2 regions of the Bordetella tumbae genome follow, and region 1 is predicted to be linked to the other one. Evidence: riboswitches for the same ligand, from Rfam matches in the RefSeq annotation. Region 1 holds a riboswitch; the other holds the start of a gene.
What was found. Region 1 has a riboswitch for manganese ahead of ACYVI2_RS12715 (sodium:calcium antiporter). Riboswitches for the same ligand answer to the same signal wherever they lie in the genome.

Region 1 (8,962 bases):
AAAACCGGTGGTGCCGGGTCGCCGCGGGTGAGTTCGTCGAACCAGTCCGACACCGCCCGCCATTGGTCGTGCGTGTTGTCGATCTGATTCATGCGGTTGCGAAACGGGTCTGCACCGGGCAGACCGTCTACATACCAGCCTATATGTTTGCGCGCCGAACGGACACCGGTATGTTCGCCGTAAAAACGGTAATGATCATTCAGGTGCTCGAGCAGCAAGTCGCGCATTTCTGCGTAAGACGGCGGCGCGAGCGTCTCGCCCGTCTGCAGATAGTGGTCAATTTCGCGAAAAATCCAGGGGCGCCCTTGGGCTGCACGACCAATCATGACGGCATCGGCGCCCGTGTAGTCCAGCACGTAGCGCGCCTTTTCCGGGGAATCGATGTCGCCATTGGCGACGACCGGTATGGACAGTTCGGCCTTGACGGCGCGTATCGTGTCGTATTCGGCTTCGCCGGTATAGAGGTCGGCCCGCGTGCGGCCGTGTAGCGCCAGGGCGGCGATGCCGGCCTCCTGGGCGCGCCGTGCCACGCGTAATGCATTGCGATGGTCGCGATCCCATCCGGTCCGGGTTTTCAGCGTGACAGGCACGCCCAATGGCGCACATGCCTCCACGACGGCATCCAGAATGCGGGACACCAGGTCTTCGTCGCGCAGCAGGGCCGAGCCCGAGGCCAGATTACACACTTTCTTGGCCGGGCAGCCCATGTTGATATCGATGATGCGGGCGCCGCGTTCGGCATTGAATGCGGCGGCTTCGGCCATCATCGCGGGGTCGGCCCCAGCAATCTGGACCGCTACCGGGGCGATTTCACCATCATGATTCAAACGCCGGGATGTCTTGACGCTGTCCCACAGGCGCGGGTTGCTCGCGGCCATTTCCGACACAGCGTAGCCTGCACCCAGCCGTTTGCATAATTGACGGAAAGGGCGATCCGTCACCCCCGCCATGGGGGCGACCAGAACATTATTGGAAAGAGTCCACGGGCCGATGCGCATGCGCACATTTTAACCGACCGGGAAGCCCTCTTTTGGGGCGAATGCGGTCGCTCCCCAATTTTGCCGGCAATGTTGAGGTTTGGAGCGGGTCGGCTTGCTAACGATATGTGTTCAGGAACGCAGACCCTGCAATAAGTGCCGCGCCAAGGGGGCTCGCAGCGGAGCAGCCAGATCCAGTGCCAACAAACCCGCCCCGCAGGCGTGCTCGATAGGCGCCAGTCCTGTCGCAAAGGCGCGCGGCATCAAATCGGTCAGTCCCGCCGTAATCCAACGGTCAGCCAGGCGTGAGCTGGCGAATTCCGCCAGCTTGGCACCTGGATCGCCCGCGGGGGTGCCCAGCCAGCCGGACAGCACCTGCGCCAGGCGCGCGGCGTCGCGCAACCCGAGATTCAGGCCCTGGCCCGCCACGGGGTGCAAAGTCTGGGCCGCATTGCCTATCGCGACGACGCGGCCCTGGACTAGCGTGCGCCGGGCACTGAGCGCCAAGGGAAATACGTGACGGGGTGCATCGCTGGACAGCCGCCCGAGCCGCGTTCCAAAGGCTGCACTCAAGGCGGCAGAGAACGCCGCGTCATCATGCTTCGCCAATTCGGCGGCACGATCGGGAGAACTGCACCAGACGACCGAATAGGCATGCGCATTGAGCGGGTGGGGGAGCAAGGCCAACGGCCCTTCGCGCGTGAAGCGTTCCCATGCCCAGGCCGAACGCGGCAGCGTCGCCTGGGCGCTCGTGACAATGGCATGCTGGCTATATTCGCGCCGCACATCGGCGCCGCCACTGCCATCAGACAGCACGGCGACGCTGCACAGGAGCTCAGTGTCGCCCTGGCGAATTCGGATCCCCTGGTTATCTTGGTGGTGCACGTGGGCGGGCGGGCCATGCAGCACCGTTACCCCGCTGGCCGTGGCGCAGTTCTGCAGCGTGGCGTGCAATTCGGCATAGGACACGACGCTGCCCAGACGAGGCACCTGAAAATCGTCAGTATGAATAACCGTGCTGCCCAGCCGTCCGCGCTGGGAGACGTGAACATGGCGAATATCCGCGGCCCGGCCCGGCCAAGCCCGCAACGATTCCAGCAAAACCCGGCTGCCGTGGTTCATCGCCAGCACACGGGGGTCCGTCGCAGGGGATGGTGCCTGTGCAGCCGGCGCTGCCGATCCCGCCAGCAAGGCAATGCGTTGCGGTTGTGCGGTATGCCGTGCTAATAACAGTGCCAGCACATGGCCAACCGGGCCCGCGCCCAAAATCGCGATATCGTAAGCAGACTGAGTCATAGGCGAATTTTACCGTCCACCCCTACAATCCCACCATGACATCCGTCCCGTTCTCCGCTCCCGCAGCAATGATCCGTCCTCGCAACAAAGTGGTGCTGGGGCTGCTTGCCTGTTTTCTTGGCGTATTCGGAGCGCATTGGTGGTACCTGAGGCGGCGTTATGCCTGGCTGGTGACGCTGGCCGCTGTGGTCTGCCTGGTGGCAGCGACACAATTTCCTGTGTGGTACGACAATCCCGCGGTTTTCCTGCTGTTCATTCCGATGATCGACGGTTTCATCGAGGGGGTGGTCTTCAGCCTCATGCCGGACGAGAAGTTCGATCGCCTGTATCACCCCGGACAGGGGCGGGTAACTCATACGGGACTGGGTCCGGTACTAGTGGCGATAGCCGGGACACTGGTAGGCGCTACCGTGGGCATGTTCGCCATCGCCATGGTGGTGGTGTACACCTGGACGGCGATGGGATGGCTGGACGGATTCGTGCTGTAGCCGTTTGGATTATTCCCGCATCAGCGCCTCGATTTCTCTGGCGTCGACTGGCACACCCCGCGTAATGAGCTCGCAGCCCTCTGCAGTGACCAGCGCATCATCTTCGATGCGGATACCGATATTCCAGAATGCCTCGGGCACGTCCTCTGCCTCGCGCACATAAATGCCCGGCTCGATCGTGAGCACCATGCCGGCCGCCAGCGACCGCCAGGGGCGGTCCTGTTCCGAGATTGAGCCTTGCCGGTAATCGCCCACATCATGCACATCCAGCCCCAGCCAATGGCCAGTGCGATGCATATAAAAACGCGTATACGCGGCCGATTCCAGCACGCCGTCCAGCGAGCCGTTCAGCAGCCCCTCGTCCAGCATGCCTTGGGCCAGCACACGCACGGCGGCCTCGTGAGCATCGTTCCAACTGCGGCCCGGTGCGGTCGCCTGCACCGCGGCCTGCTGTGCGGCCGCCGTCAAGTCATAGAGGGCGCGTTGAGGGCCCGTAAATCGTCCATTGGCGGGAAATGTGCGGGTAATGTCGGACGCATAGCTGTCATATTCGCAGCCCGCGTCTATCAACACCAGGTCACCGTCACGCAGCACGGTATCGCCGGCGGCGTAGTGCAGCACGCACGCATTGGCGCCTGCGGCCACGATGCTGGGATAGGCGGGCGACTGGGCGCCATGACGCCGAAACTCGTACAACAGCTCGGCTTCCAATTGATACTCGTGCATGCCGGGCCGGGCGGCCCGCATGGCGCGCGCATGGGCGCCCGCCGAAATGCGCGCCGCCTGGCGCATCGTGGCGATTTCGCTGGCGTCCTTGATCACACGCATATCGGCCAATATGGGCCGCAAGTCCTGGATGCGGCCAGGCGCCAGGCGCCGGCCGCGCCCCTGTTGTTCGGCCTGGAGCAGCCAGTGCCGCAGCTTGCGTTCGACCGGCCCGGTCGCCGCGAAAGAGCGGTACAGCGTGGGTTGATCCGCTAACAAGGCGGGCAACAAAGTGTCCAGTTTATCCGTGGCATAGGCCTCGTCGAATCCATAGCGTGTCACCGCGGCATCGGGGCCGCAGCGGTAGCCTTCCCAGATTTCTTGCTCTGGGTGTTTTGCCCGGCAAAACAGAATGGCACGATCCGTGATGCCAGCGACCAGCACCAGCCATGCCTCGGGCTCTATAAAGCCCGTCAGATAGTAAAAATCGCTGTCGTGTCGATACGGATATTCAGCGTCGTGATTGCGCTGGGCGTGTGGGGCAGTCGAGAGCACTGCGATCCCGCCGCCTGCCGCCCGCATATGGGCCAACAAGCGTCGACGGCGTTCAACGAATGGAGCGATATCAGGGCAGGGCAGGCTCATGGCAAAGTCGGCGAGGCCATCAATAATGAAAACACACTCACTTTACCGCGCCCATCGCGTGCAGGCGGGACAGAAATGTCTCAATCAGCGTCTGATTTTCGCCTGTTCTGCGCAGACCCAAAGGCAGCTGCGCGTCACCGTCAGTACGTGTGGAGGCAGGGCGCGACCAGCGCAGCGGCTACGGTGGCCCGGCGCCAGAAAATATCCTGGTTGCTGCCATCCCTGCGCAACGTACGCCGCTGGAGCGGCTGCTACAATCCCGCCCACTGTCATTGGGGAGTAGCCATCCTTTGATCCCCAAAGGAGTCAGCGTCAACAGACTTGGTGGTCTTGACCCCATGGCGCTGACGGTTCCCGAGCCGCGACTTCGCACGCGGCCGGTCAGCCCGGCGAGACCTTTGGCCGCAGTGCGTTCACCTTGCCGGGCGAGCCGCACTGTCGCGCCATTGGTATCTGCTCGTCCGGCTGTGCATCATGTTTCTCACACTGTTTCTGTTTTTCCTGTCCGCGCTGGTCATCTACTTTGCCTGCGAGTATTTCGTCAACGGTATCGAGTGGGTGGGACATAGACTGAACCTGGGAGCGACCGCCACAGGCACCGTGCTCGCCGCGTTTGGCACCGCTTTGCCCGAAAGCGCCGTCACCTTTATGGCCGTGGTTTTCGGTTCCTCTCCAGAGCAGAAAGACATAGGAGTGGGGGCCGCCATGGGTGGGCCGCTGGTGTTGGCCACCCTGGCGTATGCCGTCGTCGGCCTGACATTGTGGCGCGCACGGCGTGCAACCTGTATTAACGCGGATCAGCCCAGGTTGGCACGCGACCAGGCCTGGTTCATGGCCGTGTTTGTCTTCAAAGTCGGTTTGGGTCTGCTGGCGTTTGTCTGGAAGCCTTGGTTGGCCCTGGTGTTTGTGGGGGTGTATGCGCTTTACGTCAAACGCGAGTTGTCCAACGACGAGGCCTGCCTGGACTGCGATGACCTCGAGCCGTTGAAACTGCGGCCCAGCGACGAGAACCCCTCCATGACCTGGGCTTGTACGCAAACCGTCCTGGCACTAGTCGTGATCGCCGGCGCATCCCATGTGTTCGTGAATCAGATTGAATTGTTGGGCATCGCGTTTGGCGCCTCGCCGCATCTGGCCGCCTTGTTGCTGGCACCTGTGGCGACTGAGTTGCCCGAGATCATGAATGCCCTCATCTGGGTGCGCCAGGGCAAAGAGCGCCTGGCCTTGGCTAACATTTCGGGTGCCATGATGATCCAGGCCACCATTCCCAGCGCCTTGGGTATCGCCATGACACCGTGGTTGCTGGACGGTCCATTATTGATGGCAGGTTTCCTGACCTTGGTGTCCATCTCCATACTGTGGATACGTTTTCGCCGCGCCAGCATGAGCGTTACTGGCTTGGCAGCCGTGGGAGGGCTGTATGGGGTGTTTGCGCTGTACCTGGTCTGGCACTTTTTGGCTTGAATCCGTCAGAAACCCGAAAATATGACCGGCATCCCCTCGACACGATCCTTGACACAATTTCGGGAAAACCCTTGTTCTCGAGCCGAAGTTCGCGTAAAATCAATACGTTTACATCATTTGGAGTTGTTCTGTGAATACCGATTCCGGCGACAGTAGTCGATCTTGCATCGACGTCGCTGCCTGACAGGATCTCCGCAGAATCTCCTTCTGCCGCATCCTGCCAGTGCAGGGTGCGGTATATGACAACCAGTCCTTGGTTGTCACGTCCCCACCAAACCGCCAGAACCGCCGCTGTCTTTTCGCAGCCTGCGTAGCCGCGCCCCATTTGCGCGCCTAACGTATGCCGCGGGATAGGCACGTGCGTATTCGTCTGAACGCTCCGAGCTTTATCGGGAGGCTGCTATGCGTTTATTTGATCTGTTCATGCGCCGCGCCGGTGTGGACCGCGCCAGCTCACTCAATCGCCGTCACGGTACGTCGCGATTGACCATCGTTTGTCCGCGCGATGCCTTGGGGGCGGTACGCAAACAAGTCTGCCTGGACTTTGGTGCAGCCGGGCTCGACGTTGCACAATTCCAAATCGACTCCAGCCGCGACGCCGATTACGCATCGGCGTGCATCACCGTCAATTGTCCCCCTGAGCTTCGCTCCGAGCTCATGTCGCAGGCTCGCCGCCTGCAGGCCAACCCTGCCGTGCGCCATGTGCATTTTGGCGCATCGGCCAACACCACCAACGCCGCCGCCGTCGCGACGGCGTGATCGCCCGGGGCGGCGCCGCGATGGCGCTGCCTCACCCCAGCACGTTTTTTGCCCCTCATCTGCTGCCGATTAACGGCATGCAAACTCCAGGTTGCCTTGTCCACGCGAAGCGGTCGTATTCGCGTAGACCCATAAAGGCGCAGAACGGTCCCTTACAATGAGCACATCGTCGGGTGCTGCGGGTTGGCGCCTTGTCTGCATCGTCGGGCTTAACGGATCTTGGCATGGATAGTCTAGGCTGGCTCGTCCCATGGGAATTTTCCCCCACCTTGGTCGCCGCATTCGTGGTTGCCATCGTGTTGTTCCTGCGTGGCCAGCGCGTACACCGTGTCACCAAAGCCCGCCAGTTTCTATTCTGGGCCGGCATCGTATTGCTATACCTGTCCCTGCATACGCGGGTCGACTACTACGCCGAGCGCATGTTCTTCATCCACCGCATACAGCATCTGGTCCTGCATCACCTGGGGCCGCTGCTGGTGATGGCTGCCTTCCCCGGGTCCGTTATGCGTGCGGGCTTGCCCCTGGCTTGGCGAATACGCTTGCGCGATTTTCTGCGCACAGCAGGCGGCCGTCTCATGGTCGTCGTATTGACCAACAAATACTTCGTTCCCGCGCTCTTCGTTTTTCTTGTCTTGATCTGGCTGATCCCGTCCGTCCAGTTCTATTCCATGTTGGATTGGCGTTTATACCGTCTGATGAATTGGTCCGTCGTCATCAGCGGATTCATGTATTGGAACCTGATCCTCGACCGCCGCCCCAGTCCCCCCGCTGCCATGAGTCCCGGCGGCCGCGTGATATCCCCCGTCCTGACCATGGCCCCCCAAATGGTCGCTGGCGCCGTCATTGCCTTCACCGAGTCCGACATCTACCCCTTGTTCGAACTCTGCGGCCGGGCCATCGCCATGTCTGCCCAAACCGACCAAACCATCGGTGGCCTGACCATGTGGATACCTGCTGCCCTGATCGAGGTCTTCGGCCTGATGGTTGCATTAGGCACCCTGATGCGCCTCTCCGGCAAAGGCCGCCTGCGCCCCGAAGACCGCCAGGCCCGCGACCGCGCCCGGCAACGCCAACTCGCCCAAGCCAAACCAGACAAGTCAGTCATTACCCCCTGACTCATGTTGGGACACCATTCCCCACCCGCGCCACATCCTGTGGCGCCCCCCCCAAAAAACAAACTCGGACGGCCACTTCCGCTAGCGCAACCAGCATCCGCAGCATGCCGTCACTGCGAGTTCCTGCCGGGTGCCTGAAAGCCATGCCGGCCCGTTGAGCGGCGGGCAGTCCCCGAAGGGGACCTCGGCGCCTGGTCTAGCGCCGAGCCGCTGCGATAGGGCCGGCATGGCTTTCAGGCACCCGGCAGGAACGTCTTAACAGAGACGCTCTCGGCAAGCAGAAGCAGAAGCAGAAAATCCCCTAACAGAGGCACTCCCGGCAAGCAAAAGCCCAAACAATCCCCCTCAATCAGCCAACTCACCGGCAGAAGGGGACTGCTATTCCCCCGTCAACCCATGATACTTCCGCCCCAACGCCACCGTAGCCTGAAACATCCCCGCCTTGCTCCCGCAGTCATACCGCTGCCCTTCATATCGATGCGCCCAGACCGGAGACTCGCTCAGCATTGACGCAATACCATCAGTCAGCTGAATTTCATTATTTGCACCAGCCTGCGTCGCCCTGAGATGAGCAAAGATCTCCGCCTCGAGCACATAGCGCCCCACCACCGCAAGCGTCGATGGCGCCTCCTCCGGCGTGGGCTTCTCGACAATGCGCGTAATCCGAGCCGTGCGGTGACCCCGCATATGGGTCTCCACGATGCCATATCTGCTGGTCTCTGACCGAGGAACATCCTGCACAGCCACCACACTGGCATTCTGGGCATAGGCCGTGTCGATGAGCTGCTTCAAAACCGGCGTCTCCGCATCGATCAGGTCGTCGGCCAGTAGTACCGCAAAAGGCTCATTGCCCACCGCCGGCGCGGCCGTAAGCACCGCATGACCCAGGCCCAGCGGCGCCGATTGGCGGATATAGAGGCAGTTGATATGGGCCGGCAAAATACCTCGCACCGTGTCCAGCAGCTCGTCTTTACCCTTGCGCTCCAGCGCGGTCTCCAGCTCGGGAGCCGAATCGAAATGGTCTTCGATCGCGCGTTTATTGCGGCCTGTAACGAAAATCAAATCTGTGATTCCCGCGGCCAATGCTTCTTCTACAGCGTACTGAATCAATGGTTTGTCGACGACAGGCAACATTTCTTTGGGCATTGCCTTGGTGGCCGGCAGAAAACGCGTACCCATTCCCGCAACTGGGAATACGGCCTTGCGAATCGGGCGCATGAGAGAGAACCTCAATAGAAAATTAAATGATCTGCCAAAACTTTTGCTGGCGATCGCTATCATATTGCCATGAACCGCAGCTATTCGATAATTTCGACATCAATTGTGAAGCGCTGCCTGGCCGGCGCCCTCAGCCTGAGCTTGGCCGTGCCTTTTGCGCCTGCCGTCGCTCAGCCTGTGGGTCTGCCCTCCATGGGCGCGGCGTCGTCGGCAGACTTGTCGCCCGCGCTGGAGCGCCAGCTCGGCGAGGCGATCATGGCGCAGGGCCGGCGCGATCCTACCTATATCAATGATC
Region 2 (8,962 bases), on a different contig from region 1:
ACGACCGGCCTCACGCTCGCCTTTGGCGGCGTGGTGGCTGCAGACAATATTGATTTTGAGCTGCACGAGGGCGAGCGCCTCGCCGTGATCGGGCAGAACGGTGCGGGCAAGACCACGTTCATCAACATCTGCACCGGATATCTGAAACCGTCAAAGGGCAAGGTTTACTTCAACGGCAAAGACGTCACCGGCATGGCGCCGCGCAAGATCGTGCGCCTCGGCCTGGGACGCTCGTTTCAACTGCCGCAGTTGTTCACGGAGCACACGGTGCGCCAATGCGTGCAAATTGCTGCCGCGCGGCGCAACAAGGACCTGAGCTGGTTTCGTGCACTGGAGCACACCATAGATGGCCGCGAAGTCGACGCGACATTGGATCTGGTGGGATTGTTGCCGGACGCCGATGCGCTATGCATTGAGCTGCCGGAGGGCAAACGCAAACTGTTGGATGTGGCAATGGCGTTGGCTCTGCAACCCAAACTCTTGATCATGGACGAGCCTACCAGCGGTGTCGCCTCGGAGGATAAGCATGGTTTGATGGAGACCGTCATGCATGCGCTGGATGAGCGTCGCGTGACAAGCTGGTTCGTGGAACATGACGTGGACATCGTGTCGCGCTACGCCACGCGCGTGGCGGCGTGGATCGCGGGCAAAGTGGCTGCCGACGGTTCGCCCGAGCACGTGCTGAACCATCCGCAAATCAAGAGCGAAGTCCTGGGGGTATGAGCCATGTTGAATCTATCGGCCATTAACGTGGACCTCGCTGGCAACCGCATTCTGCGTGATGTGACTGCGCGGTTTGAGGCGACAAAAACGATCGGCATTGTCGGGCGCAACGGCGCAGGCAAGACTACGCTATTGCGTACCATCATGGGCCTGACTCGCCTGAAATCCGGGCGCATCGAATTCGACGGCATCGAGCTTTCGGCGTTGCCGGGCCATCTGCGGGCGGCACACCAGATCGGCTATTCCCCCGAAGACCGCGTGATTTTCCCCACCATGACGGTGGAGCAAAATCTGCGTTTGCCTTGCGAGGTCCAAGGACAATCGAGTGAAGCGATCCGCCAGCGTATCGACACGGTGCTCAAGGTCGTGCCTCAGCTGGAGCCCATGTTGGCGCGGTCCGGTGCGGCGCTGTCGGGCGGGCAGGGCAAGATGGTGGCGCTGGCGCGAGCGGTGATGGTGGGCACGCGCCTCTTGATGCTGGACGAGCCCTTTCAGGGGCTGGCGCCCAAGCTCGCGCGTGACTACACCGAGGCGCTCGCGCGGTTGAAAGACTTGCAGCCTGATCTGTGCGTGGTGATCACCGAGTCCAACGTCAAACTGCTCGGCGATATCCCGGATCAGATCTGGACCATCGAACGCGGCGCGATCTCGCTGAATTGAGGTGAGCCTTCCTCACACGGTCGCATGTCAACACGATACGGGTGGCCCTCAGTGAACAGTGTGTTCTCGATACTGAAGGCCATTTGGCAACACGGTAAGTAACCCCAGGCAGAAGACGGAGAGAGAGATGGGTCAATTGCAAGGTAAGGTCGCCATCGTTACGGGCGCAGGCAGTGGTTTTGGCGAAGGCATCGCCAAGCTTTTCGCCAAAGAGGGCGCTCAGGTCGTGATCGCCGATATCAATAAAAAAGCCGCTGATCGTGTGGCCGGCGAGATCGGCAGTGTTGCGCTATCACTGCAGACGGATGTCTCCAGCCGCGCGGATATCGACGCGATGGTCACGCACACCCTGGAAGCATTCGGTGGACTGGATATCGTCGTGAACAACGCGGCCATCACACATAAAAACCAGCCGATGCTGGACGTGGATGAGGAAATGTTCGATCGTATGTTCGCGATCAATGTGAAATCCATCTATCACATGTCGCAGGCTGTCATCCCGCACATGCGGCAACAAAAGCGCGGTGTGATCCTGAACATTGGCTCCACTGCAGGGATTCGTCCGCGTCCTGGACTGAGTTGGTACAACGCCTCCAAAGGCGCGGTGAATGTCTTGTCCAAATCCATGGCGGTTGAACTGGGGCCCGACAATATCCGTGTCAACGCCATCTGCCCAGTGATGGGTGTGACGGGAATGTTTGAGCTGTTCATGGGATTGCCGGATACGCCGGAGAACCGCGCGAAGTTTTCTGCCACGATTCCGTTGGGCCGTTTCTGCCAACCGTCGGACGTGGCGGCAGCTGCGCTCTATCTGGCCAGCGATGCCGCAGAGTTCATCACTGGCGTCGAGTTCCCGGTGGACGGTGGCCGCACGATTTGATGCGCAGCGGCGTGCTTTGACTGGCGTAGTCATGCGATCCTGTGTGGCGCGATCGGAGGACGTAATCATGCAGTCCAGTGTGGCGCGATCGGAGGATGTAGTCATGCAGTCCAGTGTTTAGCGATTCGTATTGGCAGGTACTGTCGTGTAGCTGGGTGCCTGACGTTTTACATAGATGTGTCTTTGCTGCAGCGGGTTCGCAGCAGCCATGCGTTCGGATTTTTCGGAGTTGTCGATGAAAATCAAAGCCGCCGTTTTACGCAATATGGGCCTGGCCGCGCCTTATGCAGATAGCCGTCCCCTGCAAATCACCGAAGTCGAACTGGACCCCCCGGGTTTCGGCGAAGTCTTGGTGCGTATCCGTGCCGCGGGCCTTTGCCATTCAGATCTATCCGTCATCAATGGTGACCGCCCACGCGGCCTGCCTATGGTGCTCGGCCATGAATCATCGGGCGAGGTCGTCGAGGTCGGCGCCGGCGTCACGGATCTGCAGGCCGGGGATCATGTCGCCATGGTGTTTGTCCCTAGCTGCGGATGCTGCCATCCGTGCCTGGAGGGCAGGCCGGCACTGTGTGAGCCGGGGGCGGCTGCGAATACGCAAGGGACATTGTTGAGCGGTGCGCGGCGCTTGCATGTCGGTGACGAGTATCTGAATCACCACACCGGTGTGTCGTGTTTTGCCGAATACGCCGTCGTGTCACGCCGTTCATGCGTCAAGGTCAACGTCGAGCTATCCCATCGCGAGGCGGCACTATTCGGTTGTGCGGTCTTGACCGGGGCGGGGGCGGTGTTGAACCGAGCCCGCGTCAAAGCAGGCGACGACGTGGCGATTGTCGGTTTAGGCGGCGTGGGCCTCAGCGCCTTGCTCGCTGCCGTCGCGGCCGGCGCGCGCCGGGTGGTGGCGGTGGATCTTTCCGACGACAAACTGGCGTTGGCGCGTGACCTGGGCGCGACGCATACGGTGAACCCCAAACAGGTCAAGAGCGATGATGATCTCTATGACCTGTCCGGTGGCCGCGTGCATTATGGGCTGGATATGGCGGGTGCGGTGCCCGCGTTTGAAACGGCCTACAAACTCACCCGCCGAGGCGGTGCGACCATCACCTCGGGCCTGCCGAATCCCAAACTGAGTTTTTCGCTGTCACTGTCGCAGATGGTGGGCGAGGAGCGTGAAATCCGCGGCAGCTATCTAGGCTCGGGCGTGCCTGCCATCGATATTGGACGCTACATCGATCTGTACAAAGGCGGCCGTTTGCCGGTAGACAAAATGATGGGCAAGTCCTTTACGCTGGATCAGATCAACGAAGGCTTTGACGAGCTGGCCACAGGCAGCAACCTGCGCGACGCGATTGTGTTTTAACGGCCAGATTTCAGGCTGAATGCACTGATGGGGATCGTGGGGTGTCTTGTCCAAAACCTCAGGCGAATCAACGGACTTGACACCACTCCGACCCGTGGGCCTGCGGCCTGCGAGGTCAATCGATAAATCTTATGAACCGTTGGACCAGGAGATAACACAATGAAGAAACTTTCCAGGTTGACCCCTTTGCTGGGCGCCATGCTGCTCTCGGGCGTTGCCGCATTTGCCCATGCTGCCGATAAACCCAAAGAGCTGAATGTCGGTATCTCGACCTACCTGTCGGGATCGGCCTCGGTATTCGGGATTCCCGCCCGCGATGCCGCCGAGATCTTGATTCAGGACATCAACGCCAATGGCGGCATCGACGGCGTGAAAATCGTGCCCAGCTATATCGACGAGGGTGGCGGTGGCGAAAAGCTCCTGACGGAGTATCGCCGTTTGGCCGAGGGCGGCACGCGGGTCATGCTGTCGGCGATTTCCAGCGGCCACTGCAACATCGTGGCGCCGGTTGCCGAGGACCTGAAAGTCCTGAACGTGTTGTGGGACTGCGGCACGGAAAAGGCCCTGGAGGGCAAGAAATACAAATACGTGGTCCGTACCCAGGCTAACGCCACCACCGAAATGGTGGCCCAGGTACTGTACCTGATGAAGGTGAAACCGGACTTCAAGACCTTGGCCATCGTCAACCAGGATTACGCGTGGGGCCGTGATTCGCGCGACATCTTCCTGGCAGCGCTGAAGAAATTCAAACCCGACGTGAAAGTCGTTGCCGAAATGTTCCCGAAATTCGGCGCGGCGGACTTTTCCACGGAGATCAGCCGTTTGCAGGCGCTGCGTCCAGACGTGATTCTGTCGACCTCATGGGGCGGCGATCTGGATAATTTCGTGCGCCAGGCCTCGCAGCGCAATCTGTTCAAGAACTCGACCTTTGTCCTGTCGTTGGCCGAGAGTTCGCTGGAGCGCCTCGGCAACTCCCTGCCCGAAGGCGTCTACATCGGGGCACGCGGCGATCATTATTTCCTGCACCCGGAAACCAAGGATGATCCTGCACACCAGGCATTCATCAAGAAATTCCATGACAAAACGGGCGCCTATCCGATTTACTCGGTGTATCACATGGTGCAAGCCCTGAATGGCCTGAAAGCGGGCTACGAAAAGGCCATCAAGGATAACGGCGGAGCATGGCCCACGCCCGAGCAGGTGGCCGCGGCAATGCATGACATCAAGTTCAAAGGCTTTGGACGTGAGCTGACGCTCAATCGCGTCGATGGACAGAGCCTGGAGGCACAGCTCTTTGGCGTGACCAAAAAGAGCGACAAGTATCCGTTCAAAGTGCTGTCGGATATCACCATCGTGCCGGCTGAACTGGTTACCCCGGGCGTTGAGGAGACGTCGATGGGATGGATCGAAAAGAGCTTGAATGCGGACGTGCTAAAGAGTGATCAGATCAAGGTCTATAAGGACTGATTGTTCTGCATGAGAGCGAGGCTCGGCGCCCGCAATTTTCCGGGCGCCGAGTCTTTTATGTAGCGGCGGGCCAGGTCGGACAGGCTGGCCTGGCCGGTGTGGATTCCCGGTTTTTATGCCCGTCCTTTTGGTAGTTGTTGGCTAAAGGGCGGGCGCTGCGTTTGTGAGCATTGGTACCAAGCGGACGATACGGGATTCGCAATGAAGGCGATCTGCGTTATTTTGAGGACGGCAGATGACCATGCCTACCCTTCAGGAGACGCGCAATGATCAGCAAGAACACGATCTGTTTGTGGTATGACCGCGATGCGTTGGATGCCGCGACGTTCTATGCCGAAACTTTTCCTAATAGCTCCGTGGGAGACATTCTCCGCGCCCCGGGCGACTATCCCGACGGCAAGCAAGGAGACGTCTTGACCGTGCAGTTCACCGTCGCTGGAATCCCGTGCGTCGGCCTGAACGGTGGCCCGGTGTTCAAGCACAACGAGGCGTTTTCGTTTCAGATCGCCACGGACGACCAGGCGGAAACCGACCGTCTATGGAATGCCGTCGTCGGCAATGGTGGCCAAGAGAGTGACTGCGGTTGGTGTAGGGATCGTTGGGGTCTGTCCTGGCAAATCACGCCCCGAGTCCTGCTCGAGGCCATCACCGATCCCGATCCTGCTGCTGCGAAGCGCGCCTTCGATGCCATGATGACAATGCAAAAAATCGACATCGCGACCATTGAAGCCGCGCGACGCGGTTGAAACCTAGGGCAGGTCGGGCCGTTCGGCGTTCTGGTTATTCGGTAAGACGACATCCCGAGGCGTGGATTGTTATCGCCTGTTGCGCCTGATTTATATTACATTTGGACAATTAATGTGATAATTTGCGGCTTCGGCCGCATTTTTATTGTCTTTTTGTATCTGGTTGCGCTGGCGATTGCCATCCTTGCCGCGCGGTTTGAGGAATCGTATGAGCCAGTCATTTGCATTCACCCTAACGCCCGGCAGTTTTGGGTACGCGGTCTATACCGGCACCGAGTTCAGCCAATACACCGATAAGGTGGTTGGTAAAACTCCGATGACGGAGACTCACACCTATACCGTGACGCAAGACTCCGACGACGGCGCTTTTAGCGTCGGCGACGCTGTTGATCTCTATGAGGACGGCGTGTATATCGGTTCCGGGACGATAGGGGGGGTGACAGGTACAGGAATCCTCTTGCAGCTCGAGAACAGTCTCGGTGCAACCTATTTCACGACCGACCTGAATGAGTCTTATGAGCTGGGAGCCCCATTTCCGTACTCGACTACGGAGGTATTTCCGGTGTGCTTTGTGCGTGGCACATTGATTGAGACGCCCTCGGGGCCGGTAGCTATTGAAGATCTTGTCCCGGGTAACCAAGTTCTCGGCAGTACGGGGTGGCGTACGGCCAAATGGATAGGCTGGCGCCACTATGGCGCGTTTGGATTGCGTACTGCCGAACAAAAGGCTCGCTGCGCCCCGGTACGTATTCGCAAGGATGCGTTAGGTGAGAGTCAACCGGCACAGGACCTACTCGTCTCACCTTGGCATCATCTGTACGTCGACGGCGTGCTGGTGCGTGCGCACGATCTGATCAACGGCATCACGATCACACAAGAAACCCATGTGACGAGCGTGTCGTATTACCACGTGGAGTTGGATCAATTTGACGTGGTGCTGGCTCATGGCGTCTATTCCGAGTCATGGGCCGACGGCGGCAATCGCGATTTCTTTCAGAACGTCGATGTCACCGCACTGCGCCCTGAGGATAAGCAACGCCGCATGGCGGATCGCCCTGGTTTCAAGGCGCTGCGTCAGGCTCACGAAATCGCGGCGATCCACGGCCGTATCGCGCAACGAGCGGGTACGTTGACCTCGGCGCGGTGTTGGTTGAATGCCGCTTGACCTACGCAGTTTTGATGCAGTTGCAGCAGGCTGCGTGTTGCGCCCGCAAAGCGCAAGGTCGGCTTGAATTTTGAACAGACCCCGACGACTGGATTGATATCCAACTATGGGGCCGGTTCAATTGTGCAACGGCTATGCGGCCATGCATGCGGCCTGGAAACGGTTCAGAGTCCTGCTGCCGTGAGATGCTCGTAAAGAATCGTGGAGCCGATGCCGATCAACGCGATTCCGCCCAGGATTTCAGCGCGTTTACCGGCAATACTGCCCAGAGCGCGGCCCACCATGACGCCTATTGTGACCATCAGCGTGGTTGCCAGACCAATCGCGATGGCGGTGACGACAATATTGTTGTCGATGAAGGCCAGACTGACGCCGACTGCCATGGCGTCAATGCTGGTGGCAAAACCCGTGGCCGCCAGCAGCCAGAATGAATGACGGCTTACCGGGGCTGATTCCTGATCCTCTTCTTTGAACGCATTGCGGATCATCATCAGCCCCAGAATACAGAGCATGATGAACGCGATCCAGTGGTCCCATTCCTGGACGTACTTTGCGGCGACAGACCCTAGTGCCCAGCCTATGAGTGGCGTGATTGCTTCGATGATGCCGAAGATGACACCCGTGCGCAGGGCTTCGGGGAATCTGGGTTTGTGTAGGGCAGTGCCTTTGCTGACAGCGGCGGCGAAAGCGTCCGTGGACATCGCCAAAGCGAGCACGAGCGTGGAAAGTGCGTTCATTGTGATCTGATCAACCGGGCATGGACAACATAGACCAATCACACGCCCGGCAGGATGTGATGGATCTATGGTCTCGCCAAGCCGCAAAGGCCGCTTGCGCCATGGCCGACGGGCCAAGAGTGTTGACGCAAGCCTCTTTCAGACAATCCTGAAAGGAAGCTACTCCCCAGAGAGAACCGCGAGTTTAGCAGAGTTCATGTTAAGCTGCTTATACCTTAGGGAGGTATCCTATGTCTCATTTGTCGACTCACAAAGATGAACTGCTCAAGCGCGTCCAACGGATCGCGGGGCAGGTCCAGGCCGTCCAGCGTTCTCTGGAAACCGAAGCCGACTGCGACAAGATCCTGCATCTGGTCGCGGCCACCCGAGGCGCGCTGAATGGCTTGTTGGATGAGTTGCTGGAGGCCCATGCCCGAGAGCACGTTGCTCATCCGGATTTGAGCGAAGACGAACGGCAGCAGGGGGTCGAGGCCTTGGTCATGGCCATCCGGCGGTATTCCAAATGAATACGATCGACAACCTGTCAGCGGACCAGCATGGACATTCGTTTCTTGGCCGCGACCACGATGCCAACGCAAGACGGACAACTTGGGTCGTCGCTCTGACTTTCGCCATGATGGTGGGGGAGGTCATCGCGGGCTATATCACGGGCTCTATGGCCTTGCTGGCCGATGGCTTTCACATGGCCACTCACGCTGGGGCACTAGGTATTGCGGCTGCCGCCTACGGATACGCCAAACGTCATGCCGATGACCGTGCGTTCAGCTTCGGGACGGGCAAGGTCGGGGAATTGGCAGGTTTTGCCTCTGCCTTGATCTTGGGCGTCGTGGCGTTGATCATCGGCGTGGAATCAGCGCTCCGATTGGTCAACCCGACCTCGGTCGCGTTCGGCGAGGCCACTGTTATTGCGATCATCGGGTTACTCGTCAATATCGTGAGCGCGATGTTGTTGTCGGGCGGGCATTCCCATGGAGGGCATCACCACGGGCACCATCATCATTCGCCCGGTCATCACGCGCATGATCACGGTACACAAGGCGGCCACCGGCATGTCCCTCAAGAGGGTGGCGGTTACGATTCCCACAGTCACGAACATCAGGGCCAAGAACAGTCCCGTCACGAACAGGTTGCCCACGAACACAGTACTCAACGGCATCGCGATGCGGCACACGGCCAGGATAACAACCTGCGATCAGCCTATTTGCATGTGATGGCCGACGCCTT

Region 2: it holds a riboswitch for manganese, as region 1 does, so the genes downstream of both, mntP (manganese efflux pump MntP) here and ACYVI2_RS12715 (sodium:calcium antiporter) in region 1, are expected to answer to the same signal.

What each region holds. Positions count from the first base shown of each region.
Region 1 is NZ_BAAGVG010000015.1:104,912-113,873, forward strand. It holds gene dusB (tRNA dihydrouridine synthase DusB) at 1-998, opposite strand, end outside; gene ACYVI2_RS12700 (UbiH/UbiF/VisC/COQ6 family ubiquinone biosynthesis hydroxylase) at 1,110-2,273, opposite strand; gene ACYVI2_RS12705 (TM2 domain-containing protein) at 2,309-2,761, shown strand; gene ACYVI2_RS12710 (aminopeptidase P N-terminal domain-containing protein) at 2,771-4,111, opposite strand; yybP-ykoY riboswitch at 4,374-4,543, shown strand; gene ACYVI2_RS12715 (sodium:calcium antiporter) at 4,586-5,575, shown strand; gene ACYVI2_RS12720 (hypothetical protein) at 5,978-6,334, shown strand; gene ACYVI2_RS12725 (cytochrome c oxidase assembly protein) at 6,559-7,449, shown strand; gene galU (UTP--glucose-1-phosphate uridylyltransferase GalU) at 7,828-8,667, opposite strand; gene ACYVI2_RS12735 (M48 family metalloprotease) at 8,737-8,962, shown strand, end outside.
Region 2 is NZ_BAAGVG010000023.1:544,154-553,115, reverse strand. It holds gene ACYVI2_RS24945 (ABC transporter ATP-binding protein) at 1-723, shown strand, start outside; gene ACYVI2_RS24940 (ABC transporter ATP-binding protein) at 727-1,383, shown strand; gene ACYVI2_RS24935 (SDR family oxidoreductase) at 1,511-2,263, shown strand; gene ACYVI2_RS24930 (zinc-dependent alcohol dehydrogenase family protein) at 2,499-3,623, shown strand; gene ACYVI2_RS24925 (ABC transporter substrate-binding protein) at 3,783-5,090, shown strand; gene ACYVI2_RS24920 (VOC family protein) at 5,357-5,836, shown strand; gene ACYVI2_RS24915 (Hint domain-containing protein) at 6,045-7,001, shown strand; gene mntP (manganese efflux pump MntP) at 7,166-7,738, opposite strand; yybP-ykoY riboswitch at 7,748-7,921, opposite strand; gene ACYVI2_RS24905 (metal/formaldehyde-sensitive transcriptional repressor) at 7,969-8,244, shown strand; gene dmeF (CDF family Co(II)/Ni(II) efflux transporter DmeF) at 8,241-8,962, shown strand, end outside.